3 regions of the Pseudomonas sp. NPDC086581 genome follow, and region 3 is predicted to be linked to each of the others. Evidence: predicted binding sites of a transcription regulator. Region 3 holds the regulator's gene; each other region holds the start of a gene.
The links. The regulator FliA, encoded in region 3, starts transcription of late flagellar genes. The targets are predictions, from matches to a motif close to CTAAAGTTTNNNNNNNNNNNGCCGNTAA.
Positions count from the first base shown of each region.

Region 1: a site for FliA is predicted at 4,352-4,379, ahead of ACIPK7_RS25795 (methyl-accepting chemotaxis protein). Genes of this name have one in related genera too.
Region 2: a site for FliA is predicted at 5,628-5,655, ahead of ACIPK7_RS17550 (methyl-accepting chemotaxis protein). Genes of this name have one in related genera too.

Region 1 covers NZ_JBIVBR010000015.1:42,798-53,298, forward strand. Annotated here, with positions in the region: gene mscK (mechanosensitive channel MscK) at 1-1,357, shown strand, start outside; gene selO (protein adenylyltransferase SelO) at 1,416-2,876, shown strand; gene ACIPK7_RS25790 (bifunctional O-acetylhomoserine aminocarboxypropyltransferase/cysteine synthase) at 2,999-4,276, shown strand; gene ACIPK7_RS25795 (methyl-accepting chemotaxis protein) at 4,602-6,386, shown strand; gene trxC (thioredoxin TrxC) at 6,498-6,932, shown strand; gene ACIPK7_RS25805 (YiiD C-terminal domain-containing protein) at 7,028-7,471, shown strand; gene ACIPK7_RS25810 (universal stress protein) at 7,549-8,358, shown strand; gene ACIPK7_RS25815 (ParA family protein) at 8,363-9,130, opposite strand; gene ACIPK7_RS25820 (LysR family transcriptional regulator) at 9,269-10,204, opposite strand; gene ACIPK7_RS25825 (MFS transporter) at 10,435-10,501, shown strand, end outside.
Region 2 covers NZ_JBIVBR010000008.1:173,208-183,708, forward strand. Annotated here, with positions in the region: gene ccoO (cytochrome-c oxidase, cbb3-type subunit II) at 1-280, opposite strand, end outside; gene ccoN (cytochrome-c oxidase, cbb3-type subunit I) at 291-1,715, opposite strand; gene ACIPK7_RS17540 (alpha/beta fold hydrolase) at 1,837-2,535, shown strand; gene cprA (cationic peptide resistance protein CprA) at 2,625-3,797, shown strand; gene ACIPK7_RS17550 (methyl-accepting chemotaxis protein) at 4,017-5,582, opposite strand; gene acnA (aconitate hydratase AcnA) at 5,778-8,510, opposite strand; gene rlmM (23S rRNA (cytidine(2498)-2'-O)-methyltransferase RlmM) at 8,870-9,937, shown strand; gene ACIPK7_RS17565 (MaoC family dehydratase) at 10,038-10,501, shown strand, end outside.
Region 3 covers NZ_JBIVBR010000003.1:163,615-174,115, forward strand. Annotated here, with positions in the region: gene ACIPK7_RS08295 (flagellar motor protein) at 1-229, opposite strand, end outside; gene ACIPK7_RS08300 (chemotaxis response regulator protein-glutamate methylesterase) at 229-1,347, opposite strand; gene ACIPK7_RS08305 (chemotaxis protein CheW) at 1,425-3,644, opposite strand; gene ACIPK7_RS08310 (protein phosphatase CheZ) at 3,676-4,458, opposite strand; gene ACIPK7_RS08315 (chemotaxis response regulator CheY) at 4,477-4,851, opposite strand; gene fliA (RNA polymerase sigma factor FliA) at 5,049-5,798, opposite strand; gene fleN (flagellar synthesis regulator FleN) at 5,795-6,622, opposite strand; gene flhF (flagellar biosynthesis protein FlhF) at 6,787-8,097, opposite strand; gene flhA (flagellar biosynthesis protein FlhA) at 8,113-10,236, opposite strand; gene ACIPK7_RS08340 (hypothetical protein) at 10,352-10,501, opposite strand, start outside.

The sequences.
Region 1 (10,501 bases), on a different contig from region 3:
CAGCCCGTCCAGCGAGCGCCCGTCGATGATCAAGATGATCGTCGGCCTGGGCTTCACCGCCCTGCCGGTGGCGCTGTTCCTGGCCGTGGGCTTCGGCTACTACTACACCGCGCTCAAGCTCACCGACCGCCTGATCGACACCCTGTTCCTGCTGATGTTCTGGATGGTGGTGGAAGCCACCTTCGTCCGCGGCATGGGCGTCGCCGCCCGCCGCCTGGCCTACCAGCGCGCCCTGAAGAACCGCCAGAGCGCGCCCAAGGAAGGCATCGAGGGCACCGAGGTGGTCGAAGAGCCGACCCTGGGCATCGAGCAGATCAACGAACAATCCATGCGCCTGATCCGCCTGGGCCTGCTGATCGGCTTCGTGGTCACCCTGTACTGGGTCTGGGCCGACCTGATCAGCGTCGTTTCCTACCTCGATAATGTGACCCTCTACCAGTACACCAGCGGCACTGGCGACGCGGCGTCCACCACGCCGATCAGCCTGAGCGACTTCCTCATGGCGCTGGTCATCGCCGCCGTTACAGTCGCCCTGGCGCGCAACCTGCCCGGCCTGCTCGAAGTGCTGGTGCTGCAACGCCTGACCCTGGCCCAGGGCAGCGCTTACGCCATCACCACCCTGCTGTCCTACACCATCAGCGGCATCGGCTTCGTCAGCGCGCTGTCCACCCTCGGGGTGAGCTGGGACAAGCTGCAATGGCTGGTGGCCGCGCTGTCGGTCGGCCTCGGCTTCGGCCTGCAGGCGATCTTCTCCAACTTCGTCTCCGGCCTGATCATCCTCTTCGAGCGCCCGGTGCGGATCGGCGACGTGGTGACCATCGGCACGCTGTCCGGCACCGTCAGCCGGATCCGCATCCGCGCCACCACCATCACCGACTTCGACCGCAAGGAAATCATCGTCCCCAACCAGACCTTCATCACCGGCCAGTTGGTGAACTGGTCGCTGAGCGATACGGTGACGCGGGTGACCATCAAGATCGGCCTGGCCTACGAGAGCGACCTGCCCCTGGCGCGCAAGATCATGCTCGACGCCGCCCACGCCAACACCCGCATCCTGCGCGACCCGGAACCAGTGCTGTACTTCACCACCATCAGCGCCAGCACCTTCGACTACGAGCTGCGCTTCCACGTGCGCGAACTGGGCGACCGCAACCCGGCGGTGGACGAGACCCTCACGCGCATCGCCCTGGCTTTCCGCGAAGCCGGCATCGACATGGCCTTCAACCAGGTCGATGTGTTCCTGAAGAACTTCCAGGGCCAGGAAGCCCAGGTCATCGTCGGGCAGCAGCCCGCCGCCACACCAGTGAAGATCAGCGCCCCCCAGGGCACCGACAAGCCCGGCGGCGACAAGGCCTGAGGGTGGACGCCTTCGGACAAGTCCGAGCACAATGCTCGGACTTGTCCGGAGTTAGCCTGTGAAAAAGCTCGACGAACTGACCTTCGATAACCGCTTCGCCCGCCTGGGCGACGTGTTTTCCACCCAGGTCCTGCCCGATCCTATCGCCGACCCGCGCCTGGTCGTCGCCAGCCCCGCCGCCATGGCCCTGCTCGACCTCGACCCGAGCGAGGCAGACACCCCGCTGTTCGCGGAAATCTTCGCCGGCCACAAGCTCTGGGAAGAAGCCGATCCGCGCGCGATGGTCTATTCCGGGCACCAGTTCGGCTCCTACAACCCCCGCCTGGGCGACGGCCGCGGCCTGTTGTTGGGTGAAGTGGTGAACGAGGCCGGCGAGCACTGGGACCTTCACCTGAAAGGCGCCGGACAGACGCCCTACTCGCGCATGGGCGATGGCCGCGCCGTGCTGCGCTCGTCGATCCGCGAATTCCTCGCCAGCGAGTACCTCGCCGCCCTGGGCATCCCCAGCAGCCGTGCGCTGTGCGTCATCGGCTCCAGCACCACAGTGTGGCGCGAGTCAAAGGAAACCGGCGCCATGCTGCTGCGCCTGGCGCCCAGCCACGTGCGCTTCGGCCACTTCGAATACTTCTACTACACCAAGCAGGAAGACCAGCTGCGCACCCTCGGCGAGTTCGTCCTGCAGTCGTACTACCCGCAGTGCCTGGATGACGAGAAGCCCTACCTCGCATTCTTCCGCGAAGTGGTCGAGCGCAACGCCGAGATGATTGCCTACTGGCAGACCTACGGCTTCTGCCACGGGGTGATGAACACCGACAACATGTCGATCCTGGGCATCACCTTCGACTACGGCCCCTACGCCTTCCTCGATGACTTCGACGCCAACCACATCTGCAACCACTCCGACGACACCGGCCGCTACTCCTTCAGCAACCAGGTGCCCATCGCCCACTGGAACCTCGCCGCCCTCGGCCAGGCGCTGACGCCCTTCGTCGAAGTGGACGACCTGCGCGCCACGCTGGACCTGTTCCTGCCGCTCTACCAGGCCAGCTACCTGGACCTGATGCGCCGCCGCCTCGGCCTCACCACTGCCGAAGAGGGCGACCTGGAGCTGGTGCAGCGCCTGCTGCAGACCATGCAGAAAGGCGCGGTGGACTACTCGTTGTTCTTCCGCCGCCTTGGCGAACAGGCACCGGAGCAGGCGCTGGCCGTGGTGCGGGAAGACTTCGTCGACCTCGCCGGTTTCGACGCCTGGGCCGCCGACTACCAGGCCCGCGCAGAACGCGAAGGCGGCAGCCAGGACGAGCGCCGCGCCCGCATGCACGCGGTCAACCCGCTCTACGTGCTGCGCAACTACCTTGCCCAGGAAGCCATCAGCGCCGCCGAGCAAGGCGACTTCAGCCTGGTGCGCCGCCTGCACGAAGTGCTCGGCAAACCCTTCGACGAGCAGCCAGACGCCGAGGTCTTCACTCGGCGCCCGCCGGACTGGGGCCGTCACCTGGAGATCAGCTGCTCGTCCTGAGGCGGTTATAAGCTCAGCGAAAAGCGATCTAGCGGCGCCCGGCCAGCATTGCTCCCGGTCATTGACCGGGGCCGGGCGCCGCCAGCATCCTCGGGGCTTTCTGCCACAAGGACGCTCGAACAATGAAACCGGAAACCCTGGCCATCCACGCTGGCTACAGCCCCGACCCGACCACCAAGGCCGTGGCCGTGCCGATTTACCAGACCAGCTCCTACGCCTTCGACGACACCCAGCACGGTGCCGACCTGTTCGACCTGAAGGTCGCCGGCAACATCTACACGCGCATCATGAACCCCACCAACGCGGTGCTGGAGGAGCGCGTGGCCGCACTTGAAGGCGGCGTCGCCGCGCTGGCGGTGGCTTCCGGCATGGCCGCCATCACCTACGCCATCGAGACCGTCGCCGAAGCCGGCGACAACATCGTCTCGGTGGCCAAGCTCTACGGCGGCACCTACAACCTGTTCGCCCACACCCTGCCGCGCTTCGGCATCCAGACCCGCTTCGCGCCGCACGATGACATCGCCGCCCTCGAGGCGCTGATCGACGAACGCACCAAGGCGGTGTTCTGCGAATCCATCGGCAACCCGGCGGGCAACATCGTCGATCTCCAGGCCCTGGCCGATGCCGCGCACCGCCACGGCGTGCCGCTGATCGTCGACAACACCGTCGCCACGCCGATCCTCTGCCGCCCGTTCGAGCACGGCGCGGACATCGTCGTGCACTCGCTGACCAAGTACATCGGTGGCCACGGCACCAGCATCGGCGGCATCGTCGTCGACTCCGGCAAATTCCCCTGGGCCGACAACAAGGCGCGCTTCCCGCTGCTCAACACGCCGGATCCGTCCTACCACGGCGTCACCTACACCGAAGCCTTCGGCCCCGCCGCCTTCATCGGCCGCTGCCGTGTCGTGCCGCTGCGCAACACCGGCGCCGCGCTCTCACCGTTCAACGCCTTCCTCATCCTGCAAGGCCTGGAAACCCTCGCCCTGCGCATGGAGCGCCACTGCGAGAACGCGGTAAAAGTCGCGCAATACCTGCAGGACCACCCGCAAGTCAGCTGGGTGAAATACGCCGGCCTCGCCGATCACCCCGAGCAGGAACTGGCGCTGCGCTACATGGGCGGCAAGCCCGCGTCGATCCTCTCGTTCGGCATCAAGGGCGGGCAGGAAGCCGGCGCGCGCTTCATCGATGCGCTGAACCTGGTGGTGCGCCTGGTGAACATTGGCGACGCCAAGTCCCTGGCCTGCCACCCGGCCTCCACCACACACCGCCAGCTCAACGACGAAGAACTGGAGAAGGCCGGCGTGCCGCGCGACATGGTGCGTCTGTCCATCGGCATCGAGCACATCGACGACATCCTCGCCGATCTGGCTCAGGCGCTGGACGCCGCCGGAGCCTGACACCCGCTTCCCGCTCGCTTCAACCGAACCGCCGACCTGCTGCGCAGCAGGTCGGCGTTTTTTTTCGCCTCGACCATACGGTTCTGCCGAACGCTGCCGATAGCGACTGAGCGCGGTACTCCCGCCTGGCCCCCAACAAGAACAATCTCCGAACGGCCTGACTTCACACAACCTTTCCTGGAGATCGTCAATGAACAGCTGGATTTCCAACCTGAGCGTGAATCTCAAGTTGGCCCTGGGCTTCGGCCTGGTCCTCGCCTTCACCGCCATCCTCGCCATCGTCAGCTGGGTCGGCCTGGGCTCGCTGATCGACCGCAGCAACTGGATGAGCGACATCACCGAACTGAACTCGCGCCTCACCAAGCTGCGCATCACTCGCCTGCAGTACATGATCGCCGACGGCGCCGAGCAGGAAGCCGCCAACGTCATGAGCACCCTGGCCGACTTCAAGGCGCAGCAGCAGAAACTGCGCGCGTCCTTCGTCAGCCCCGAGAACGTGCGCATGCTCGATCAGCTCGGCGGCATCATCGGTGACTACGAGAAATCCCTGGCCGCCATGCGCGCCGGCTACCAGAGCGCCGGCATCACCCGCCGCATCCTGCAGGACAACGCCGCCCGCGCCAACGAGCTGACCGCTCAGATCCAGCAGGACATCCTCAAGGCCCCGGCCGACGAAGAGCGCGCCACCCGCTTCCAGGCCATCACCGGCACCCGCGAGGACCTGCTGCAAGCCCGCTACGACGTGCGCGACTATCTTGCCACCGCACTCACCAGCAACGGCGACGGCGTGACTCGCGGCCTCGACGAAAGCATCGCCGGCCTGCCGGCCCTGGAAAACGTGCTCGGCGTCGCCGAAGCGCAGTACATCCAGCAGCTCGGCAGCGCCCTGCGCACCTACCGCGACGCCGTGCAGACCCTGCGCCAGAACATGGCCGCGATCGTCCAGGCGCGCAAGGAAATGACCGCCCAGGGCCAGGACATCGTCAAGATCAGCGAAAATCTCTACCAGCTGCAGCTCGATCGCCGCGACGTCGAAAGCGCCAAGGCCCGCAGCCTGCAAACCCTCGTGACCCTGCTCGCGCTGGTACTGGGCAGCATCGCTGCGCTGATCATCACCCGCCAGATCACCCGCCCGCTGCACGACACCATGGCTGTGGTCGACCGCATAGCCGCCGGCGACCTGTCACAGACCATCCAGGTCAGCCGCCGCGACGAACTCGGCCGCCTGCAGCAGAGCATGCAGCGCATGAGCCAGAGCCTGCGCGAGCTGATCGGCGGCATTCGCGACGGCGTCACCCAGATTGCCAGCGCTGCAGAAGAACTCTCCGCCGTCACCGAGCAGACCAGCGCCGGCGCCAACACCCAGAAGGTCGAGACCGACCAGGTCGCCACCGCCATGCACGAGATGTCCGCCACCGTGCAGGAAGTCGCGCGCAACGCCGAGCAAGCCTCCCAGGCCGCCTCCGCCGCCGACCACCAGGCCCAGGACGGCGACCGCGTGGTGAACAAGGCCGTGGAACAGATCGAGCGCCTGGCCGAGGAAGTGGAACGCTCCGCCGAGGCCATGCAGCGCCTCGAACAGGAAAGCGAGAAGATCGGCAAGGTCATGGACGTGATCAAGTCAGTGGCCGAGCAGACCAACCTGCTGGCCCTTAACGCTGCCATCGAAGCCGCCCGCGCGGGCGAGGCCGGGCGCGGCTTCGCCGTGGTCGCCGACGAAGTGCGCGGCCTGGCCCAGCGCACCCAGCAGTCCACCGAAGAGATCGAAGCACTGGTCGCCGGTCTGCAGAGCGGCACCCGCCAGGTCTCCAGCGTCATGCTCGGCAGCCGCGAACTCACCGCCAGCAGCGTCGCCCTGAGCCGCCAGGCCGGTGAGTCCCTCGGCGAGATCACCCGTACCGTTTCCAACATCCAGGCGATGAACCAGCAGATCGCCACCGCCGCCGAGGAACAGAGCGCAGTGGCCGAGGAAATCAGCCGCAGCGTGGTCAACGTCCGCGACGTCTCCGAGCAGACCGCCTCGGCCAACGAAGAAGTCGCCGCGTCCAGCGTCGAGCTTGCCCGCCTGGGTGGGCAACTGCAGACACTGGTCAGTCACTTCCGCGTGTGATGCACATGGGCCGACATCCAAGTCGGCCCATCTTCGGAAAAGCATTCAAGGTGCCGTTGAGATCGGACCTCCGAGACTCCATCTTTGCTTCATAGCCTCTGGAGCCCCGCCATGTCCGATTCCCTGATCATCCCCTGCCCCAACTGCAACGGCCTGAACCGCGTGCCCGCCACGCGGGTGAACGATTCGCCCAGTTGCGGGCGCTGCCAGTCACCGATCGTGCTGGATACGCCGTTCGACCTTGACGAGGCCGGCTTCTCCGCCCAGGCCAAGGGCGACTTGCCGTTGCTGGTGGACGTCTGGGCCGACTGGTGCGGGCCGTGCAAGGGCTTTGCGCCGGTGTTCGAGCAGGCCGCCGCGCGGCTGTCGGGCAAGGTGCGTCTGGCCAAGCTGGACAGCGACGCCAACCCGAACCTCTCCACGCGTCTGGGCATCCGCTCGATCCCGAGCCTGATCCTGCTGCGCAATGGCCAGGAAGTGGCGCGCCAGAGCGGTGCGATGCCGCTGCCGCAACTGCTCGACTGGCTATCCCGCCAGGGCATCTGAAGGCGAGCGTTTCGGTCAATCCACGCGGTCATTGCCAGGCCGCGTGGTGTGGCTAGGCTTGGGTGCACACCCCGCTGGCGAATCGGAGCGCGCCCATGCGTCATAACCTGGAATTCATCCGTCAACTCACCGAAGAGCACATCGCCTTCGTCAAGCGCACCGGCCTAAAGGCCGAGGTGCTGGAACCGGGCCTCGTGCGCCTGCGCATGCCGCTCAAGGGCAACGAAAACCACCTGCGCAACATGTACGCCGGCGCACTGTTTACCGTGGCCGAACTGCCCGGCGGCGTGCTGATGCTGACCAGCTTCGACGCCCGGCACTTCTATCCCATCGTCAAGGAAGCCGGCCTGCGTTTCCTGCGCCCTGCAGCGAGCGACGTGACGGTCGAGGCGCGGCTCAGCGAAGAGGACATCCAGCGTATCGGCGAGGAAGCCACGAACCTCGGCAAGGCCGAATTCGTCCTCGACCTGCAACTGAAGGACGAAGACGGCAACGTCGTCGCCGAAAGCCACGCCATCTATCAGCTGCGCAGCCGCTGAATCCGGGCCATTGCCCTGCATCAAGGTGAAATTTCCTACGTGGCGCGACAGTGGAGGCGCCACAGAGGGAGCCCACCATGTACAGGAACCTGCTCGTCGCCCACGACCTCAGCGTCGAGGCGGATATCGCCGTGCGCCGCGCCGCCCAGCTGGCCCGCCAGCACGGTGCCAGCGTCACGCTGCTGCACGTCATCGAGGAATTCTTTCCCGACCGCATGATGACCACGGTGCGCGAAGCCGCCGAAGTGGCGCTGCGCGATGCGGCCCGCGCCAGTGACATCACCGACTACCAGTTGGTGATCCGCCAGGGCCGCGCGGCGAATACGGTCACCCAGGCAGTGCAGGAACTGAACGCCGACCTGCTGGTGATCGGTGCGCACCATCAGCAGTTGCTGGAGCGCTTCGATGGCACCACCCTGGAGCGCATCGCCCGACATTGCCGCGCGCCGATCCTGCTGGCCGTGGACGAATCGGCCAAACCTTACGCGAAGGCTCTTGCCGGCCTGGACCTGTCGCACTGCGCCTGCCAGGCCTGGCGCGCCGGTTACCGACTGCTCGCGCCCGACGCCGAGCTGCTGGCGCTCAATGCCTACCAGCCAGGCAAGAGGGCCGGGCGCGTCGACAGCCACCTCGACACCCAGCGCGAACTGCTACGCCAGGCGCTGCAGGATGAGCGCACGCAGGTGCCGGCCGCCGGACCGCAATTGCTTTGCGCAGTGCAGCAGGGCACGCCCCAGCAGGCGCTGGAAACGGCATTACGGGAATGGACGCCGGACCTGCTGGTGCTCGGCAGCCGCAGCCGCGGCGCCATCGAGCAGGCCATGCTGGGCAGCTCGACGCGCTATTTCCTGCGCCGGCCGCCCTGCGATGTGCTGATCAGCCAGTAAGCGTTCAGGCTTCCAGCAGGCTGTGCAGTTCGACGAACTGCTGGGTCAGTTTGTGCCGCGGCTCGAGGAAGATCAGCGGGGTGCAGGCCTGGTGCGACTCGCGCATCTTCACCGAGCTCATCAGGTACACCGGCAGCACCGGCAGTTCCTCTTCCACCAGCTCATCCAGCAGTTGCTGCGGCAGGGTCGCGCGCGGCTGGAACTGGTTGACCACGATGCCTTCGACTTCCAGCTCTTCGTTGTGGTCTTCCTTCAGCTCTTCGATCTCCTGCAGCAGGCCGTAAAGCGCCTGACGGGAGAAACTGTCGCAATCAAAGGGGATCAGGCAGCGATCAGCGGCGATTAGCGCAGAAACCGTATAGAAGTTCAGCGCCGGCGGGGTATCCAGGTAGATGCGATCGTAGTCTTCGGACAGCTCGTCCAGCAGTTTGCGCAGCTTATTGATCTTGTGCTTCTGCTCGAGCTTGGGCTGCAGGTCCGCCAGCTCCGGGCTGGCGGTGACGATGTGCAGGTTGTCGAAGGGCGTCTCGTAGATATCGACCTTGCCCTTGCGACTGAAAGGCCCGGAAGACAGCGTCTGCTTGAAGAAGTCGGCGATGCCCACCGGCAGGTCCTCGCCGGTCAGGCCGGTGAGGTAGTGCGTGGAGTTGGCCTGGGCATCCAGGTCCACCAGCAAGGTGCGATAGCCCTCCGCTGCGCTCACTGCCGCCAGGTTGCAGGCGATGCTGGACTTGCCGACCCCGCCCTTCTGATTGAACACCACGCGCCGCATGAGCCATCCCTCCAGAACCATTCAAGACTTCGGGATTCTATGCAAAGCCCATGACAAGGGCGAGCACCCTTCGCCACACGACCGCTCGGCGGCTCCTGACCATTCATACCAGCGTCCCAACAGTGGCCAACCAAGGTTTCAGCGCCTGATCTCGAGACCGACGGCGCCTGGTCCGCTGTGGAGGGCTGTCACTTCCTGGGTCACCAGGTCGAAGAACGACTGCGCCAGGCGCGACGTCTCGTTGCGCCGTCGCACCAACCACACCGAACTGGTCGCGCCCGGATCGCTCAGGGTGCGATAGACCACGCCATCCACCCGCGTCCGACGGAACGACGCCGGTAGCATCGAGACGCCGAGCCCTGCGGCCACCAGGCCGATGATGGTCATCGCCTCGCCCGCTTCCTGGGCGATGCGAGGGCTGAAGCCGGCCTGCCGCGACAGCGCCATCAGCTGACTGTAGAGGCCCGTGCCATAGCTGCGCGGGAAGAACACGAACGGCTCGTCCGCCAGCAAGGCGAACTCCAGACCCTCCTGGCTGGCCTGCGCCAGCGGGTGATCGGCACGCAGCACTGCCACCAGCGGCTCGCTGAACAGCTCCACGGCTTCGAGGGTTTCCGGCAGCGGGATCGGGCGGATCAGGCCGACCTGCACGCGCTCTTCCAGCAGCGCCTGCACTGCCTGGCCGCTGCTCAGCTCCTGCAGGTCCAGATGCACATCCGGGTAGGCCTGGCGGAACGCCAGGATGGCGCGCGGAATGCTGGAGGTGAACGGCGCCGAGGCGGTGAAGCCGACCTTCAGCTCGCCGATCTCGCCCTGATGCGCACGCCGCGCCAGCAAGACGGCGCGATCCACCTGCTGCAGCACCTGCCGCGCTTCGTCGAGAAACAGCTTGCCGGCCTCGGTGAGCGCCACACGGCGGTTGGTTCGCTCCAGCAAGCGCGCGCCGATCTCTTCCTCCAACGCCTGGATCTGCTGGCTGAGGGGCGGCTGGGAAATTCCCAGCTGCTCGGCGGCGCGGCCGAAGTGCAATTCTTCCGCCACGGCGATGAAATAACGCAGGTGTCGCAGCTCCATCCGGCCCCCGCCATCAATGATTCGTAAAACGACTCAAACGTGTCGATTAATATATTGGAAATAATAAATCCCGCTCCTTATCCTTTCCACACAAGCCCAATAACGACTACCAACCTGCTCTCTGCCTGGCCGCGCGGGCCTTTGCCGCCATTCCAGGCCCTCCTGCTTTTACCAACCTGAGGTGTGTCGTGAGTCAACCTGCCCTGCGGGCTTTGCGGGAAGAACATTCCATGGCGGCCGAACCGGCTGTCATCCAAGAGCCGTCCGCCGCCAACGATCCGGTAGAGGTGCTGCCTG
Region 2 (10,501 bases), on a different contig from region 3:
CCCAGACGCTTTCGCCGGCGACGGAGTAGTGGCCGTAGCGCTCGGTCTCGGCGCGGAACGGACGGATCATCTGCGAGTGGCAGCCCACGCAGCCTTCGCGGATGTACACGTCACGGCCTTCCAGTTGCAGGGCGGTGTAGGGCTTCATGCCTTCCACCGGGGTGTTGGTGACGTCCTGGAAGAACAGCGGGACGATCTGGGTCAGGCCGCCGATGCTGACGGCCACGGCCATGCACAGGGCCAGCAGGCCGACGTTTTTCTCAAGTACTTCGTGTTTCATGTCGGTCTCCTCAGGCCATCTGCGCCGCGGCTTGCATTTCAGCCGGCTTGGCGGCGGCGACGGTGCGCCAGACGTTGTAGGCCATGACCAGCATGCCCAGCAGGAAGATGGCACCACCGATCATCCGCACGATGAAGCCGGGGTGGCCGGCGGCCAGGGCTTCGACGAAGGAGTAGGTGAGGGTGCCGTCGGAGTTCACTGCGCGCCACATCAGGCCCTGGGTGATGCCGTTGACCCACATCGAAGCGATGTAGAGAACGGTGCCGATGGTGGCCAGCCAGAAGTGGGTGTTGATCAGGCCCACACTGTGCATCTGCTCGCGGCCGAAGACCTTCGGGATCAGGTGATACAGCGAGCCGATTGAGACCATGGCTACCCAGCCCAGAGCGCCAGCGTGTACGTGGCCAATGGTCCAGTCGGTGTAGTGGGAGAGGGCGTTGACGGTCTTGATTGCCATCATCGGGCCTTCGAAGGTGGACATGCCGTAGAAGGCCAGGGAAACCACCAGGAAGCGCAGGATCGGGTCGGTGCGCAGCTTATGCCAGGCGCCGGAGAGGGTCATCATGCCGTTGATCATGCCGCCCCAGCTCGGAGCCAGGAGGATCAGGGACATCACCATGCCCAGCGATTGCGCCCAGTCCGGCAGCGCGGTGTAGTGCAGGTGGTGCGGACCAGCCCAGATGTAGACGGCGATAAGTGCCCAGAAGTGCACGATGGACAGGCGGTAGGAGTAGACCGGGCGCTCGGCCTGCTTCGGAACGAAGTAGTACATCATCCCCAGGAAGCCGGCGGTCAGGAAGAAGCCCACGGCGTTGTGGCCGTACCACCACTGGATCATGGCGTCGGTGGCGCCCGAGTACAGCGAGTAGGACTTGGTCAGGCTGACCGGGATTTCCAGGTTGTTGACCACGTGCAGAATCGCCACGGTCAGGATGAAGGCACCGAAGAACCAGTTGCCCACATAGATGTGCTTGGTCTTGCGCTTCATCAGCGTGCCGAAGAAGACGATGGCGTATGAAACCCAGACGATGGTGATCAGGATGTCGATCGGCCATTCCAGCTCGGCGTACTCCTTGGAGGAGGTGTAGCCCAGCGGCAGGGTGATGGCGGCGCACAGGATCACCAGCTGCCAACCCCAGAAGGTGAAGGAAGCGAGCGGCCCCGCGAACAGGCGGGTCTGGCAGGTACGCTGCACCGAGTAGTAGCTGGTGGCGAACAGTGCGCAGCCGCCGAAGGCGAAGATCACCGCGTTGGTGTGCAGCGGACGCAGGCGGCCGAAGCTCGTCCACGGTAAGCCGAGGTTAAGGTCCGGCCACACCAATTGCGCGGCGATCAGGACACCGACGGCCATGCCGACGATCCCCCACACCACTGTCATAATGGCGAACTGGCGGACCACCTTATAGTTATAAGCGGTCTGATTGGTTGTGCTCATTTATGGGCTTCCATCCACGGTTATGGGCTATGCCCATCCCGGCAAGGTTTTTTACGGCTTACGGCGTATGCCGCCCCTCCCCCTTGGGATAGGTACTAATTCGGAATTAGCGGAGTGAAGGATGGATAAAGGCACCTCCCGGAATATTGATTCGGATCAATTGGCACCTGAGACCCCTGTCGCGGGCGCCTGCGGTCCTTTGTCGCTGCTCCGGAACCCGGCACGTGGCGAGCTGTCGGCGACGCTGGTTCTGGCGCACGGAGCGGGTGCGCCGATGGACAGTCCGTTCATGGACGACATCGCTGCGCGCCTGGCCGAAAGGGGTATCTCAGTGGTGCGCTTCGAGTTCCCCTATATGGCTATGCGCCGACAGGACGGAAAGCGCCGCCCGCCGAACCCGCAGAAGCAGTTGCTCGAGTGCTGGCGGCAGGTTTACGCGCAGGTCCGCGCTGAGGTATCGGGCCAGCTGGTCATCGGCGGAAAGTCCATGGGCGGGCGGATAGCCAGCCTGCTGGCGGACGAGTTGGGCGCCGACGCGCTGGTCTGTCTCGGCTACCCGTTCTATGCCGCCGGCAAGCCTGAGAAGCCGCGCGTTGCCCATCTCGCTGAGCTGAAGACGCCGACGCTGATCGTGCAGGGCGAGCGTGATGCGCTGGGAGATCGCCCCACGGTCGAGAGCTACTCGCTGTCGCCAGCGATCCAATTGCAGTGGCTGGCCGCCGCCGACCACGACCTCAAGCCGCTCAAGGCCTCCGGGCTGACCCACGAGCAACATCTGGAAAGCACAGCCGCCAGGATCGAAGCTTTTCTATTGCGCTAATCGGTCCTTAATGCAGGCGTTCCTATCCTCGCCAGCGTCGGCTCCCCGGAGTCGACGCCCCGCTTCCAGAGGACAGGCTGAACGCTGCCATGAACCCCGATTACGCTGAACGCATTGCCACCCAATCCTTCCGATACGCCCCCGGCGCCGCGCACAGCCTGTTGCTGACTGGCGCGACCGGCTTTCTCGGCGGCTCCGTTGCTGCCCACCTGATCGCGGACGGCCACGGTCCAGCGTTGCTGTTTCTCGTCCGAGCAGAAACTTCGGAGCAGGGCCTGGAGCGGTTGCGTGACAACCTGCGCCTGCATTGCGTGCCGGAGACTGCGCTGAAGGGCCTTCAAGAGGACCAGATTCTCTGCGGCGACCTGCTGGACACTGCGTGGATGCAGGACGAGCGCGCCCGCCTGATGCGCGTGGAGCAGGTGATCAACTGCGCGGCGGTGGCTTCGTTCTCGAAGAACCCGAGCATCTGGCCGGTAAACGTCGAGGGCACCTTCGCGTTTGCCCGCCTGCTCAGCCAGTCGCGCAACCTCAAGCGCTTCCTTCACGTGGGCACGGCCATGTGCTGCGGACCGCAGCGCGAGTCGCCGGTGCGCGAGTCCTGGGACTTCCCCGACACTGAAGAGCAACTGGTGGACTACACCGCCTCCAAGGCCGAGATCGAGCGACGCATGCGCGAAGAGCTGCCGTCGTTGCCGCTGGTGGTCGCGCGCCCCTCCATCGTGGTTGGGCACCGCGAACTGGGCTGCCGTGCGTCAGGGAGCATTTTCTGGGTGTTCCGCATGGGCTTCGCCTTGGAGAGCTTCACCTGCGACCTGGATGAGCAGATCGACGTGATCCCGGTGGACTACTGCGCCGAAGCGCTGGTGGCTCTGGCGCTCAAGCCGACGCTGAGCCACAGTCTCTATCACATCTCCGCCGGCCACGGTTCGGCGTGCACCTTTGGCGAGATTGATCGCGCCTATGCCGACGCGCGTGGCGAGCAACCCGTGGGGGCTCGCTACCGCAAGGTCAGCAGCGAGGATCTGCGCGAACTGGCCGGCAGCTTCGAGAGCCGCATCGGCAAGGCCAACCCGCGCCTGGTGCTGCGGGCGTTACGCCTTTACAGCGGCTTCGCCGACCTCAACTACCTGTTCGATAACCAGCGTCTGCTGGATGAAGGCATTGCCGCACCACCGCGCTTCACCGACTACGTGGACGTGTGCGTGCATTCCTCGCGGGATGTCAGCATCCCGGCTCAGATGCAGTGGGATTTCAAGTGACTCGCTAGAACGCTGCGTTCCTTGACCTTGTAGGAGCGAGCCTGCTCGCGAACGAACGGGCCGGCAGTTCCGGTGGGGAGGGGATCGCGAGCAAGCTCGCTCCTACAGCTAGTCTCTGGATCAGAGCGTAGGGCGCATAACCCGGAACGGGTTATCCGCCGCAATGGCGGATAACGCCTGGGGCGTTATTCGCCCTACGGTCCTAGGTGAGCTTTGGCCCTAGCGGTTGAAGCGCTCCACCAGCGAGTACTGCCTTTGCGCGGTCTGTGTCAGCTCTTCGCTGAGCAGGGCGGTGCGCTGCGCCTCGCCGGAAGTCTGGTCGGCGAGATTGGCGATGGTGCTGATGTTGCGATTGATCTCCTCGGCGACGGCGCTCTGTTCCTCCGCCGCGGCGGCGATCTGGGTGGCCATTTCGGTGATGTTGGCCACCGCATCGCTGATCCCCACCAGCGCGTTGTCCGCCTGCAGCACGCGCTCCACGCCTTCGTCGGCCTGGCGGCGGCCGGAGTCCATGGCGCGCACCGCCTCGGTGGCGGTGTTCTGCAGGTTGGCGATGAGCTGGTGAATCTGCCCGGTGGACTCGGCAGTGCGCTGGGCCAGGGAGCGGACTTCATCGGCGACCACGGCGAAACCGCGGCCCATCTCGCCGGCACGGGCGGCTTCGATGGCGGCGTTGAGCGCCAGCAGGTTGGTCTGGTCGGCGATGCCCTTGATCACGTCCACCACGCCACCGATCTGCTCGCTGTCGCGGGCCAGTTGGCTGACGGCTTCACCGGTTTCGCCCACGGAGCTGGAAAGACGCTGCATGGCCTCGCGCGTCTCGGCGGCGATCTGCCGGCCTTCGGTGGTCAGGTTGTTGGCCTGGCGAGTGGCATCGGCGGTGCGCTGCACGTTGTCGGCCACTTCCTGAGTGGTGGCGGCCATCTGGTTGACGGCGGTGGCCACCTGCTCGGTTTCCTGGCGCTGGCGGTCCAGCCCGGCGGAACTGTGGTGGGCCAGGGAATCCGCTTCGCGGGCCTGCTCGGTGAGGGTTTCGGCGGTGTCCTGCAGACGGGTCAGGCAGGTCTTCAGCCTTGCTTCCTGGCTGAGGATCGACATTTCCAGGCGTGCCTGGGCGCCGCGGCTGTCGGTGTACATCTGTGCGATCAGCGGGTCGGAGGTAGTCTGCTCGGCCAGGCGCAGCAGGCGCTTCAGCCCGCGTTGCTGCCAGCCCAGGCCGGCGAGGCCCAGCGGGATCGAGAGCAGGGCGGCCAGCAGGAAACCCCAGTGAGAGTTCAGCCAGGCGCCGATGAGGAAGCCGATCTGGCCGATCAGGATGAACGGGAGCCAGTCCAGCAGCACCGGCAACCAGCGGTCGCGGGAGGGAATGGCCGACTTGCCGGCGTTGATCCGCGCGTACAGCGCTTCGGCGCGGCGCACCTGCTCCGCAGTGGGCTTCACCCGCACCGATTCGTAGCCGACGATCTCGTTGTGCTCGTACATCGGCGTGACGTAGGCGCTGACCCAGTAATGGTCGCCGTTCTTGCAGCGGTTCTTGACGATACCCATCCACGGGCGGCCTTTCTTCAGGGTCGTCCACATGTGCGCGAATACCGCCGGCGGCACGTCCGGATGGCGCACCAGGTTGTGCGCCGCGCCCACCAGATCCTCGCGGGAGAAGCCGCTGATGGCGGTGAAGGCATCGTTGACGTAACTGATGACACCGCGGGCGTTGGTGGTGGAGATCAGCCGCTGTTCGGCGGGGAAGGAGCGTTCACGCTGGGTGATCGGCTGGTTGTTGCGCATCAGGCTGGGATCTCGGAGTAAGGCGAATTGGCACGTCTGTCCAGCTTATCGGCCGCTGGATCGAAAATTTGATGGCAATCACAAAAAAATGTCAGAAGAGTGACGCCGAGGGAATGACGATAGCGTATCGCCACTGGTCACGGAAATGAAACGAAAGAAGGAGGGCGGCGGCCCGTTGCAGGCCGCCGCACCGCTTTAGATCAGGCTGCGCAGCACGTAGTGGAGGATGCCGCCGGCCTTGAAGTACTCGACTTCGTTCTGGGTATCGATGCGGCAGAGCGCCTCGAAGCTGTCCTGGCTGCCGTCCTCGCGCTTCACCGCGACCTTGAGGTTCATGTGCGGCTTCAGCTCGCCCGACAGGCCGCTGATGCTCAGCACTTCCTTGCCGGTCAGCTTCAGCGCCTTGCGGTCCTGGCCGTCCTTGAACTGCAGTGGCAGCACGCCCATGCCCACCAGGTTGGAGCGGTGTATACGCTCGAAACTCTCGGCGATCACGGCTTTCACCCCCAGCAGGTTGGTGCCCTTGGCTGCCCAGTCGCGGGAAGAACCGGTGCCGTATTCCTTGCCGGCGACTATCACCAGCGGCGTGCCGTCCTTCTGGTAACGCATGGCGGCGTCGTAGATTGCGAGCTTGTCGCCAGTGGGTACGTAGAGGGTATTGCCGCCTTCCTCGCCGCCGAGCATTTCGTTCTTGATGCGGATGTTGGCGAAGGTGCCGCGCATCATCACCTCATGATTCCCGCGGCGCGAGCCGTAGGAGTTGAAGTCGGCGTACGCCACGCCGTGCTCGCTGAGGTAACGGCCCGCGGGGCTGTCCTTCTTGATGTTGCCGGCGGGGGAAATGTGGTCGGTGGTTACCGAGTCGCCCAGTACCGCGAGGATGTTGGCGCCCTGGATATCCTCGACTTTCGGCGGCGCCTCGGCGATGTGCTCGAAGAACGGCGGATGCTGGATGTAGGTGGAATCGTCCTGCCAGGTGTAGGTCTTGGCGTCCGGCACCTGGATCGCGCGCCATTTCTCATCGCCATGGAAGACTTCTGCGTACTCCTTGTGGAACATTTCCGTGCCCACTTTCTGTACGGCGTCGGCGATTTCCTGCTGGGTCGGCCAGATGTCCTTCAGATAGACCGGCTTGCCGTCCTTGCCGGTGCCCAGCGGGTCCCTGGTCAGGTCGGTGCGCACGGTGCCGGCCAGGGCGTAGGCGACCACCAGCGGCGGCGAGGCCAGCCAGTTGGTCTTCACCAGCGGATGCACGCGGCCTTCGAAGTTGCGGTTGCCGGACAGCACCGAGGCGACGGTCAGGTCGGCCTGCTGAATGGCCTTCTCGATGGGCTCCAGCAGCGGGCCGGAGTTGCCGATGCAGGTGGTGCAGCCGTAGCCCACCAGGTCAAAGCCCAACTCGTCCAGATAACGGGTCAGGCCGGCGGCCTGGAAGTACTCGGTGACCACCTTGGAGCCGGGCGCCAGCGAGCTCTTCACCCAGGGTTTGCGTTGCAGACCTTTCTCCAGTGCCTTCTTCGCCAGCAGGCCGGCGGCCATCATCACGCTGGGGTTGGACGTGTTGGTGCAGGAGGTGATGGCGGCGATCACCACGGCGCCGTTCTTCAGCCGGTGGGTCTGGCCTTCGTAGTGATAGTCGGCTTCCCCGGTGGACTCCGCCGAGCCGACGGCGGCACCACCACCGCCCTCGCTGAGCAGGCGGCCTTCCTCGGTGGGAGCGGGTTTGATCTGCAGGCCGAGGAAGTCATCGAAGGCCTGGCTGACATGGCCGAGGGCGACGCGGTCCTGCGGGCGCTTGGGCCCGGCGAGGCTGGCTTCGACGTCGCCCATGTCCAGTTGCAGGGTGTCGGTGAATACCGGCTCATGGCCTTTCTCGCGCCACAGACCCTGGGCCTTGCTGTATGCCTCCACCAGCTTGACGGCGTCATCCGGGCGGCCGGACAGGCGCAGGTAGCCCAGGGTGATCTCGTCCACTGGGAAGAAGCCGCAGGTGGCGCCGTATTCCGGTGCCATGTTGGCGATGGTGGCGCGGTCGGCCAGCGGCAGGTCGGCGAGGCCATCGCCATAGAACTCGACGAATTTTCCGACGACGCCTTTCTTGCGCAGCATCTGGGTGACAGTCAGCACCAGGTCGGTGGCGGTGATGCCTTCCTTCAGCTTGCCGGTCAGCTTGAAGCCGATCACCTCGGGGATCAGCATCGACACCGGCTGGCCAAGCATGGCCGCTTCCGCCTCGATGCCACCCACGCCCCAGCCGAGCACGCCGAGGCCATTGATCATGGTGGTATGTGAGTCGGTGCCGACCAGGGTGTCGGGGAAGGCGTAGGTGCGGCCGTCCTCATCCTTGGTCCAGACCGTGCGCCCCAGGTACTCCAGGTTGACCTGGTGACAGATGCCGGTGCCCGGCGGCACCACCCGGAAGTTGTCGAAGGCGTTCTGCCCCCAGCGCAGGAAGGCGTAGCGCTCGCCGTTGCGCTCCATCTCGATCTCGACGTTCTGGGCGAAGGCGGACTGGCTGGCGAACTTGTCCACCATCACCGAGTGGTCGATGACCAGGTCGACGGGCGACAGCGGGTTGATCTTCTGCGGGTCGCCTCCGGCCTTGGCCATGGCGTCGCGCATGGCGGCGAGGTCGACCACCGCCGGTACGCCGGTGAAGTCCTGCATCAGCACGCGGGCGGGGCGGTACTGGATCTCGCGCTCGGAGCTGCGGGTCTTCAGCCAGCCGGCCAGGGCTTTGAGGTCGTCGCCGGTGACGGTGTTGTCGTCCTCCCAGCGCAACAGGTTTTCCAGCAGGACTTTCAGGGACATGGGCAGCTTGCCCAGATCCCCCAGACTCTTCGCCGCTTCAGGCAGGCTGTAGTAGTGATAGGTCTTGCCGGCGACCTCAAGGGTGCGCAGGCTGTTCAGGCTATCCACTGCGGGCATGACATTCTCCTCAGGCTTGGATTCTGCTCGTGATCGGCGGCGCGGCCGAATCAACGGCGCACAGGCGATACTTGGCGAAGGAGGGCGCTAACGTCCTGATCCATCGCAGGCCTGGTCCATTCAGACAGGCTGCGGTCGGTGGCATCTTCGCCAGGCAGGGCAATCATCGGGTAGTCTTCTGGCGGGCTGAGCCAGACCACTCAAGCTAGACCGCCCGAAGGGGTATTGCCATCTGTTCTGGACCCCAGGTTCCCCAGTGGGGTTCAGATCAAGTGAATATGGTCGTGGGAAGTTTCCTGCGAATCTGCATGAAACCTGTGCGGGCAGCCTCTATAGTGCGCGGCCAAGGAGACACCCCGATGAATACCCTCTTACTGCATTGCCGTCCAGGCTTCGAGAACGAGGTCTGTGCCGAGCTGTCCGAGCACGCCGCGCGCCTGGACATCCCCGGCTACGCCCGAGCCAAGCCGTCTTCCGCCTACGCCGAGTTCATCTGCATGGACGCCGATGGCGCTGGCCGCCTGATGCGCCAGTTGCGTTTCCCTGAGCTGATCTTCCCGCGCCAGTGGGCGCGTGGGAATGGCTTCACCGCGCTGCCGGAAACGGACCGCATCGGTGCGATCCTCGAGGCCCTGGCCGACTTTCCGGCATGCGGCAGCCTCTGGCTGGAGGTGTTCGATACCAACGACGGCAAGGAGCTATCGACCTTCTGCCGCAAGTTCGAGAAGCCCCTGCGCGCCGCCTTGGTGAAATCCGGCAAGTTGGTGGAAGACCCCAGCCTGCCGCGCCTGCTGCTGACCTTCCGCTCCGGCCGCGAGGCCTTCATCGGCCTGGCCGAGGCGCGCAACTGCGCCATGTGGCCCATGGGTATCCCGCGCCTGAAATTTCCCCGCGAGGCTCCCAGCCGCTCGACGCTGAAGCTGGAAGAGGCCTGGCACCACTTCATTCCGCGCGCCGACTGGGACCGCCGCCTGGCGCCGGACATGCTCGCCGTGGACCTGGGCGCATCGCCCGGCGGCTGGACCTGGCAGCTGGTGAACCGGGAGATGCGCGTGGTCGCCGTGGACAACGGGCCGATGGCGGAGAACCTGATGTACTCCGGGCTGGTCGAGCACCAGCGCGTTGACGGTTACGCCTTCCGTCCGCGCCAGCGCATGGACTGGATGGTCTGCGACATCGTCGAGAAGCCCGCGCGCACTGGGGCGATGATCGAAACCTGGATCGGCGAGGGGTTGTGCCGCGAGGCCATTGTCAACCTCAAGTTGCCGATGAAGCAGCGCTACGCCGAGGTGCGGCGTATCCTCGACCGCCTGGAGGAGTCCTTCCGCGAGCGCGGGCTGAAGGTGCAGATCGGCTGCAAGCAGCTCTACCATGACCGCGAGGAAGTGACCTGCCACCTGCGCCGACTCGAGAAGGGCGAGCGCTAGCGACGCGGAACTACCCGGTCACGCCACCCGACCTTCGGTGACTTGCCGAGCCGCCCGGCATTGCCCATGCTGTGCGGCGCGAGATCTTCCGGAGACCTTCGTGAAGCGAAAGTTGCCCTCCCTTCTGGGCAGTTACAGCCGCATGCTGCTGCCACGCCGTGGCCTCGGCCAGGGCGAGCGTGTGCCCTACCTGGCGATGGACAGCCGCACCCTGAAATTCGACCTGCGCCACCTGCGCGCGTACCGCCAGCACTTCGGCCTCGACCCGACGCTGGGCGTGCCGTTGCTCTATCCGCAGGTCATCAGCCTGCCGCTGCACCTGCGCCTGCTCAGCCGCTCGCGCATGCCGCTGTCGGTGGTCGGGCTGATCCACCTGCGCAGCCATATCCAGCGCTACCGCATGCTCGACGAGAACGAGCCGCTGCAGTTCGACTGCCGCATCCTCACCAGTCGCCGCAGCGAGCTGGGCCTGGAGGTGGACGTGGTCACCGAGGCCTGGCACCACGACATGCTCTACTGGCAGTCGATCACCACCTACCTGCGCCGGGGTGATTTCCTCGATGA
Region 3 (10,501 bases):
CGCCAACCAGGTCCACCTTCGGCGGCAGGACCATCCAGCGCAGCATGGTCAGGGCGCGCTTGAGCACCGCGACCGGAGTCTGCAGCAGTGCGGCGGCCAGGGTGCCGCCCACCACGATCAGTGCCGCCGGGCCGTTGGCCAGGGCACCGACGTGCCCGCCCTCGAGGAAGTTGCCACCGATGATGGCAACCAGCGCGAGGATCAGGCCGACCAGGCTGAGGACATCCATCAGCCGCAGGCCTCGGTCAGGTGGCGGCCGATGTCGTCCAGGCTGTACACCGCGTCGGCCAGGCCGGCCTTGGCGATGGCCATGGGCATGCCGTAGATCACGCAGCTGGCTTCGTCCTGCGCCCACACCTGGGCGCCGCCCTGCTTGAGCATCCGCGCGCCTTCACGGCCGTCGGCGCCCATGCCGGTGAGGACCACCGCCAGGACCTTGTCGCCATAGGCCTTGGACGCGGAACCGAAGGTCACGTCGACGCAGGGCTTGTAGTTGAGGCGCTCGTCACCGGGCAGGATGCGGATCGCGCCGCGCGCATCGACCATCATCTGCTTGCCGCCGGGGGCCAGCAGGGCCACGCCGGGACGCAGGAGGTCGCCATCCTCGGCTTCCTTGACGGTGATCTTGCACAGCTTGTCCAGGCGCTCGGCGAAGGCCTTGGTGAAGGCCGCCGGCATGTGCTGGATCAGCACCAGGGGCGCGGGGAAGTTGGCAGGCAGCTGGGTCAGGACCCGCTGCAGCGCCACCGGCCCACCGGTCGAAGTGCCGATGGCTACCAGCCGGTAGGGCTTACGCTTTGGGGCGGCGGAGGTCGCCGCAGCCGGAGCGGCCGGCGCATGGCTGCCGCCCGACGAAGCGGAAGCAGTCGGGCGCTCCGTGCCGGCAGCGGGAGTCGAAACCGGCGCGGCCGGGCTCGACGAATACGAAGAGTACGCGGCGAAGCGGCGGTTGCTCTTGGCGATGGTGTGGACCTTCTCGCACAGCAGCTGGCGGACCTTGTCCGGGTTGCGCGAGATGTCCTCGAAATTCTTCGGCAGGTAATCGACGGCGCCTGCGTCCAGCGCATCCAGGGTCACCCGCGCGCCCTCGTGGGTCAGCGAGGAGAACATCAGGACCGGCGTCGGGCAGCGCTGCATGATGGTCCGCACGGCGGTGATGCCGTCCATCAGCGGCATCTCGTAGTCCATGGTGATCACGTCGGGCTTGAGCGCCAGCGCCTGATCGATTGCCTCGCGGCCGTTGGTCGCCGTGCCGACCACCTGGATCTGCGGGTCAGCCGAAAGAATCTCCGAGACGCGGCGGCGGAAGAACCCCGAATCGTCCACCACCAGGACTTTGACAGCCATAGACACTCCTGAAAAAAACTTCTTCCATCACAAGGGCGAGCGCAGCCGGTTTTATTGACTGCGCCCGCCCCCGGCGGTCAGATACGACGGGCGTAGCGCTTGAGCATGCTCGGCACGTCGAGGATCAGCGCGATGCGCCCGTCCCCGGTAATCGTCGCCCCCGCCATGCCCGGCGTGCCCTGCAGCATCTTGCCCAGCGGCTTGATCACCACCTCTTCCTGGCCCACCAGCTGGTCGACCACGAAGCCGATGCGCTGGGTGCCCACGGAGAGGATCACCACGTGCCCCTCGCCCGGCTCGTCATACTGCGCGCCCGGCACCAGCCAGCGCTTGAGGTAGAACAACGGCAGGGCCTTGTCGCGGACGATCACCACTTCCTGCCCATCGACCACGTTGGTGTTCGACAGGTCGAGGTGGAATATCTCGTTGACGTTGACCAGCGGGAAGGCGAAGGCCTGGTTGCCCAGCATCACCATCAGGGTCGGCATGATCGCCAGGGTCAGCGGGACCTTGATGACGATCTTCGAGCCCTGGCCCTTGGTCGAGTAGATGTTGATGATGCCGTTGAGCTGGGAAATCTTGGTCTTCACCACGTCCATGCCGACGCCGCGGCCGGACACGTCGGAAATCTCGGTTTTGGTCGAGAAGCCCGGCGCGAAGATCAGGTTGTAGCAGTCGGACTCGGACAGGCGATCGGCCGCGTCCTTGTCCAGCAGGCCCTTCTCCACGGCCTTGGCGCGCAGGATGTCCGGGTCCATGCCTTTGCCGTCGTCGGAGATCGACAGCAGGATGTGGTCGCCTTCCTGCTCGGCGGACAGCACCACCTTGCCCGAACGCGACTTGCCGGCGGCCTCGCGCTCGTCGGGGCCCTCGATGCCGTGGTCCACCGCGTTGCGTACCAGGTGCACCAGCGGGTCGGCCAGGGCCTCGACCAGGTTCTTATCCAGGTCGGTCTCTTCGCCGATCAGCTCGAGGTTGATCTCTTTCTTGAGGTTGCGCGCCAGATCGCGGACCTGGCGCGGGAAGCGGCCGAAGACTTTCTTGATCGGCTGCATGCGGGTCTTCATGACCGACGACTGCAGGTCGGCGGTGACCACGTCGAGGTTGGAGACGGCCTTGGCCATCGCCTCGTCGCCACTGTTCAGCCCCAGACGCACCAGGCGGTTACGCACCAGCACCAGTTCGCCGACCATGTTCATGATCTCGTCCAGGCGGGCGGTGTCCACGCGCACGGTGGTTTCTGCTTCGTTGGCCGGCTTCTCCGCAGCCGCAGCGGCGGGCTTGGCCGGCGCAGGCTTGGCGGCAGCGGTCGGCGCCGGAGCGGCAGCGGGTTTGGCAGCGGGCACGGCCGTAGCGGGCTTGGCGGCCGCGACCGGCTCTTCCTTAGCACCAGTGAACTGGCCCTTGCCGTGAAGCTCGTCGAGCAGCTTCTCGAATTCGTCGTCGGTGATGTTGTCGTCGCCGCCGGCAGCTGGAGCTTCCTCGGGCTTGGTTTCAGCAACAGCCTCGACGGGAGCAGGGGCTTCTTCCTTCGCTCCAGTGAACTGGCCCTTGCCGTGCAGTTGGTCGAGCAGCGCTTCGAACTCGTCGTCGCTGATCTCGTCGCCAGAACCGGCGGCCGGCGTCTCGGCGACCGGAGCCGGAGCCGCGCTGACGGGCTCCTTGGCAGCAGCGCTGAACTGGCCCTTGCCATGCAACTGGTCGAGCAGTGCTTCGAATTCGTCGTCGGTAATGTCGTCGCCGCCGCTGCCAACCGGCGCGGCAGGCGCCTCGGCCGCAGGCTCGAGGGCATCCATCAGCTGTTCGAACTCGGCGTCGGTGATGTCGCCATAGGCGGCGGTAGCGGCGGGAGCTTCTTCCACGACAGGCTCGGCGACAGCCGCAGCGGGAGCTTCGGCAGGAGCGGCGTGCGGATCAGCCAGGCGCGACAGCGCGGCCAGCAGCTCGGGAGTCGCCGGCGTCGGCTCCTCAGCGTCACGTACCTGCTGGAACATGACGTTGACGGTATCCAGCGCCTGCAGCATCACGTCCATCAGTTCGGCATCCACGCGGCGTTCGCCCTTGCGCAGCATGTCGAACACGTTCTCGGCGATGTGGCAGCACTCCACCAGCGCATTCAGCTGGAGGAAGCCGGCACCACCTTTGACGGTATGGAACCCACGGAAGATTGCGTTGAGCAGGTCCATGTCATCCGGGCGGCTTTCCAGCTCGACCAGTTGTTCGGACAGTAGCTCGAGAATCTCGCCGGCCTCCACCAGGAAGTCCTGGAGGATTTCGTCATCGGCGTCGAAGCTCATTCGGTGCTCCCTCTACAGCGTCAGCGGACGCTTAAAAACCAAGGCTGGACAACAGATCATCGACATCGTCCTGACCGGATACGACGTCCTTTCTTGTATCGGCAGCAATCTGCGGACCTTCACCCTTGGACGATCTTTCTTTTTCCACCGCATCGCGCATGCTCTCGTGGTCATGCTCGATGCCGGCGTAGCGATCGACCTGCCCCGCCATCCAGACAAGCTTCACCAGGTTTGACTCGACCTCGGTCACCAGCTTGGTGACGCGCTTGATCACTTGCCCGGTGAGGTCCTGGAAGTCCTGCGCGAGCAGGATGTCGTTCAGGTGCGCGGAGAGCTTGCGGCTGTCCTGAGCGCTGATGTAGAGGAACTGCTCGACACGCTTGGCCAGGTCACGGAAGGCCTCGGGGCCCAGCTCGCGACGCATGAAACGCGACCAGTCTTCCTGCAGCTCCTTGGCCTGGGTCTCGATGTGCATGACCACCGGGGTGCACTCTTCCACCAGGTCCATGGTCCGATTGGCCGCTTTCTCGGTCATCGTCACCACATAGGACAGGCGATCAGTGGCGTCGGCAATCTGCGAGACTTCCTGGGCGCGCGGAGAGCTGGGGTCGATCTGGAAGTTGACGATGGCGTTGTGCAGCTCGCGGGTGAGCTTGCCGACCTCCTGGTAGAGGCCGCGGTCACGTGCCTGGTTGAGCTCGGAGATCAGCTGCACCGCAGTCTGAACGTCGCCGCGCTCAAGGCACTCGACCAATTCGCGCGCGTGTTTTTTCAGGGTCGACTCGAAGTCACCCGCGGATTCGTTGAAATCCATGACGCCCTCTTGTCAGCTTCAGCTGCCGACCCGCTCGAAAATCTTCTCGATCTTTTCTTTCAACACCTGAGCGGTGAAAGGCTTGACCACATAGCCGTTGACCCCGGCCTGGGCCGCTTCGATGATCTGGTCTCGCTTGGCTTCGGCGGTGACCATCAGTACCGGCAGGTGCTTCAGGCGCTCGTCGGCGCGGACCGCGCGCAGCAGATCGATGCCGGTCATGCCGGGCATGTTCCAGTCGGTGACGAGGAAGTCGAAGTTGCCGCTGTGCAGCATCGGCAGCGCAGTGGTGCCGTCGTCGGCTTCTGCGGTGTTGGTGAACCCCAGATCCCGCAGGAGGTTCTTGATGATGCGCCTCATCGTGGAAAAGTCGTCCACGATGAGAATTTTCATGTTCTTGTCCAAACCTGCCTCCATCGATACCAAACGCGCCCTGGCGGGCGTGCCGTCAATTCATCGAGCGTCGTGCGCTCTTAGCTATGGGCGCGTCAAAGGAACGTCACCCCAAAATTCGTAAGCCTATAACTTGCCTAAGGAAAATCCCTTCAGCACTGCCTCTCAGAAGCAGCCGACGCGAAACTACCCGATGCTCAGCGAGCGCGCCACTCCGCCAGTCGCGACCGCAGGCGCGCGGCGCACTGGCTGTGCAGCTGGCTGACACGGGATTCGCTGACGCCCAGCACTTCGCCGATCTCCTTGAGGTTGAGCTCCTCGTCGTAGTACAGGGCCAGCACCAGTCGCTCGCGCTCGGGCAGCTTGGTGATGGCGTCGGCCAGGGCCGCCTGGAAACGCTCGTCTTCCAGCCCATGGGACGGCTCGTTGTCGTGGTGCGAGGCATCTTCGGCAAAGCCGCCGCCCTGGTCACCGTCCTGCAACATGTCATCGAAGCTGTACAGACGGCTGCCCTGGGTGTCGCTGAGGATGCCGTAATAATCTTCGAGGCTCATATTGAGTTCGGCAGCAACCTCCTGATCTTTAGCGTCTCGTCCGGTGCGCGCTTCGACAGCGCGGATCGCGTCGCTGACCATGCGGGTGTTGCGGTGGACCGAACGCGGGGCCCAGTCGCCCTTGCGCACCTCGTCGAGCATGGCGCCGCGGATGCGGATGCCGGCGTAGGTTTCGAAGCTCGCGCCCTTGCCCTGGTCGTATTTCTTCGCCGCCTCCAGCAGGCCGATCATGCCGGCCTGCATCAGGTCCTCCACCTGCACGCTGGCCGGCAGGCGGCCGAGCAGGTGGTAGGCAATGCGCTTCACCAGCGGGGCGTGTTTCTGGATCAGCAGTTCCTGGGAGTTGTGCGCCTGTGCCTTGCTGTACATACGCGCTCCGGAGGCCGCGGTCATACGGCCGAACCCGTGGGATGTTGCACCAGGCGCTCGACGAAGAACTCCAGGTGCCCTCTTGGGTTGGCCGGCAGCGGCCAGCTGTCGACCTTCTGCGCCACCGCACGGAAGGCCAGGGAAGCCTTGCTGCGCGGGAACGCCTCATACACCGAACGCTGCTTCTGCACGGCCTTGCGCACCGACTCGTCGTAGGGAATGGCGCCGACGTACTGCAGCGCCACGTCGAGGAAACGGTCGGTGACCTTGGTCAGCTTGGCGAACAGGTTGCGGCCTTCCTGGGGGCTGTGGGCCATGTTCGCCAGCACGCGGAAACGGGTCATGCCGTAGTCGCGGTTGAGCAGCTTGATCAAAGCGTAGGCATCGGTGATCGACGTGGGTTCATCACAAACGACCAGCAGCACTTCCTGGGCGGCACGGACGAAGCTCACCACCGAGTCGCCGATGCCGGCGGCGGTGTCCACCACCAGCACGTCGATGTTGTCGCTGATGTCGCTGAACGCCTGGATCAGACCGGCGTGCTGCATCGGCGTGAGGTGCACCATGCTCTGGGTGCCTGAGGCCGCCGGGACGATGCGAATGCCGCCAGGCCCCTGGAGAATCACGTCACGCAGGTCGCATTCACCTTCGATGACGTCGGCCAGTGTGCGCTTGGGCGACAGTCCCAGCAGCACGTCGACGTTGGCCAGGCCCAGGTCGGCGTCCAGCAGCATGACGCGGCGGCCGAGATCGGCCAGCGCCAGCGACAGGTTCACCGACACGTTGGTCTTGCCCACGCCACCCTTGCCGCCGGTGACTGCGATTACCTGAACGGGATGCATACCCATATCAATACCTTGTCTCGTCGTTCGACCGTCACGCTTCTGGCGTTTCGGCTAATCCGGCTGCAGTGCTCTACCGCCTCCGGCGCTCGCGGATCGTCTTGCAGAGCATCCGCATCGCTTGGGCGGCTCAACCGGCCACCCCACGCCCCACCCGGGGCTCACAATCTTCAGCTGGCGCGACGCACCGGCTGTTGGTAAAGGCCGGCGAACATGTCCGCCATGGCATCCTCGCAAGGCTCTTCGGGCGACTGCAGGCTCACTGCGCGGCTGACCAGCTGGTGCGCGCGTGCCACATGCAGGTCGTCCGGGATCTTCGGCCCGTCAGCCAGATAGGCTACCGGTAGATGCTGGCTGATAGCCAGAGCCAGAGCTTCGCCGAGGCTTCCCGCTTCGTCCAGCTTGGTCAGGATGCACCCGGCCAGCCCACAGGAACGATAGTTCTGCCAAGCGGATTTGAGCACCTGGCTCTGGCTGGTCGCGGCCAGCACGAGGTAGTTCTTCACGTTCAGGCTCAGCGACGACAGCGCTTCGAGCTGCATGCGCAGCGCCGGATCGTTGGCGGGCAGGCCTGCGGTATCGATCAGCACCAGGCGCTTGCGCGCCAGCGGCGCCATGGCCTGGATCAGGGACTGGCCCGGATCGACCAGGGTCACCGGCACGTTGAGGATGCGGCCCAGGGTCTTGATCTGTTCCTGCGCACCGATGCGGAAGCTGTCCATGGACACCAGGGCGATGCTCTGCGCGCCGTACTTCAATACGTAGCGGGCCGCCAGTTTGGCCAGGGTGGTGGTCTTGCCCATGCCGGCCGGACCGACCAGAGCGACTACGCCGCCCTGCTCCAGCAGGTCGATTTCCGGGGTATTGATCGAGCGCGCCAGGTGCGCCAGCAGCATGCGCCAGGCCTGCTTCGGGTCAGCGATGGACGCCACGCGCTCCAGCAGGTTGCGCGACAGGTCAGCCGGCAACCCCATGCGCTGCAGGCGACGCCACAGGCCGGCTTGTTTCGGACGTTGGTTCTGCAGCTGGTTCCAGGCGATGGAGCCCAACTGCACTTCGATCAGTTCACGCAGGCCGTTGAGCTCGAAGCGCATGGCTTCCAGCGCCTGCTGGCCGGCAGCGGCCGGCGCCGGGGCGACCGGTGCGTCCATGGCGGCGGCCAGAGTCTCGACGGCGCTGCGGCGCGGCTTCTCGGTGCCGTACATTTGACGGTCGCCGCGCACGCTATCGCTGGCGCGGCTCGGAGCCGACAGGTCAGCCTTGGCCTGGGCGATCTTCGCCTGGGTCTTGCGCAGCTCGGCTTCCAGCGCCGGGTTCGGCTTGCTGGCTGCCACCGGTGCCTGGTAATCCAGCGCCGCGGTCAGCTCTACGCCGCCGGCGACACGGCGATTGCCGATGATCGAAGCGTCCGGGCCCAGCTCGTCACGGACCAGTTTCATGGCCTGACGCATATCAGCGGCGAAGAAGCGTTTTACCTGCATGGTCTGGGACCTCGGTCAATTCTGCCCAACAGTGGCGACAATCGTGACTTGTTTGTTGTCGGGGATTTCCTGGTAAGCCAGCACATTCATGGTGGGAACCGCCATCCGGGCGAATCGCGACATCATCGCGCGGATGGGACCTGCCACCAGCAGAATCGCCGGCTTGCCGAGCATCTCCTGACGCTGCGCCGCTTCAACCATCGAGCGTTGCAGCTTTTCGGCCATTCCGGGCTCCAGCAACATGCCGTCTTCGGAGCCTTGTCCGGCCTTCTGAAGACTATTGAGCAATATCTGTTCCAACCTGGGTTCCAGAGTGATCACAGGCAGCTCCGGCTCTAGTCCCACAATGGTTTGCACGATTGCACGGGACAGTGCCACACGAACCGCCGCCACCATCGCGGCGGGATCTTGACTCTTCACCGCCACGTTGGCGATGGCCTCGGCGATGGTACGGATGTCACGTACCGGCACCTGTTCCTGCAACAGCGCCTGAAGGACCTTGAGCAGTGTCGACAGGGAAATCATCCCCGGCACCAACTCTTCGGCAAGCTTGGGCGAACTCTTGGCCAGCAGTTGCATCAGTTGCTGGACCTCCTCGTGACCCAGCAGCTCGTGGGCATGCTTGTGCAGCACCTGGTTCAGGTGAGTGGCGACCACGGTGCTCGCATCGACCACGGTGTAGCCCAGCGATTGCGCCTGATCACGCTGCGAGGCCTCGATCCACACGGCTTCCAGGCCGAAGGCCGGGTCCTTGCCGGCGATGCCGTTGAGGGTGCCGAACACCTGGCCAGGGTTGATCGCCAGGTCGCGGTCCGGGTAGATCTCGGCTTCCGCCACGCTGACGCCCATGAGCGTCAAACGATAGGCGTTGGGCAGCAGGTCGAGGTTGTCGCGGATATGCACCGAGGGCATCAGGAAGCCCAGGTCCTGGGACAGCTTCTTGCGCACACCCTTGATCCGCGCCAGCAGCTGGCCGCCCTGGTTGCGGTCCACCAGCGGAATCAGGCGGTAGCCCACTTCCAGGCCGACCATGTCCACCGGGGTCACGTCGTCCCAGCCCAGTTCCTTGGTCTGCTCGGCGCGCTGGGCGGGCAGCAGTTCCTGCTGGGTCTGGGCTTCCTGCTCGGCCTTCTGGCTGGCCTGGCGCTGGCGATGCCAGATCAGGTACGCGCCACCAGCGGCCAGAGCGCCCAGGCCGACGAAGGAGACGTGCGGCATGCCGGGGACCAGGCCCATGGCGATCAGGATGGCGGCAGAGATCGCCAACGCCTTGGGCGAGGCGAACATCTGACGGTTGACCTGCTGGCCCATGTCTTCGGAGCTGGAGACACGGGTCACCATGATCGCGGCGGCGGTGGACAGCAGCAGCGAAGGCAACTGCGCCACCAGGCCGTCACCGATGGTCAGCAGGGCGTAGACCTTGCCGGCGTCGCCGAAGCTCATCGAGTGCTGGATCATGCCGATGGCCACGCCACCGATGAGGTTGATGAAGAGGATCAGCAGGCCGGCAACGGCGTCCCCGCGGACGAACTTGCTGGCACCGTCCATCGAGCCGTAGAAGTCGGCTTCCTGGGCCACTTCGGCGCGGCGCTTCTTGGCTTCCGCCTGCTCGATCAGGCCGGCGTTGAGGTCGGCGTCGATGGCCATCTGCTTGCCGGGCATGGCGTCGAGGGTGAAGCGCGCGCTCACCTCGGAGATACGCCCGGCACCCTTGGTGACCACCACGAAGTTGATGATCATGAGGATCGCGAAGACCACGATACCGACGACGTAGTTGCCGCCGATCACCACCTCGCCGAAGGCCTGGATCACCTTACCCGCAGCCGCGTGGCCGTCGTGGCCGTGCAACAGCACGACGCGGGTGGACGCGACGTTCAGCGCCAGGCGCAGCAGGGTGGCGACCAGCAGGATGGTCGGGAACACGGCGAAGTCCAGTGGGCGCAGGGCGTACACGCTGACCAGCAGCACGACGATGGACAGGGCGATGTTGAAGGTAAACAGCACATCCAGCAGGAACGGCGGGATGGGCAGGGTCATCATCGCCAGCATGGCGAGCAACAGCAGCGGCACGCCGAGGTTGCCCCGGCTGAGCCCTACCAAATTGCTGCGAACAGTGCCGATCAGTTGCGTACGATCCACCCGAATTTCCCCTGCGCGTTGGTGACCGAGGCGGCCACCGGAACAAACTTTTGACGCCCAACCGGGCATCCGCACAGGGTTTTGCAGGAAGCGTTCCAACTTCTTCGAAACGGTCTCAGGAACTATCTTTCAGGAGCTTGAAGGTGCCGTTCTTGAAGCTGCCCGCCACCGCGCAGGTGGACTGGTTGGCGTCGCTTCGCGCCTCGAATCGGTAGTGGCCGGACATCACGCCGTACTCGGTGTCGTCCTCGCTGCGGACGATCTC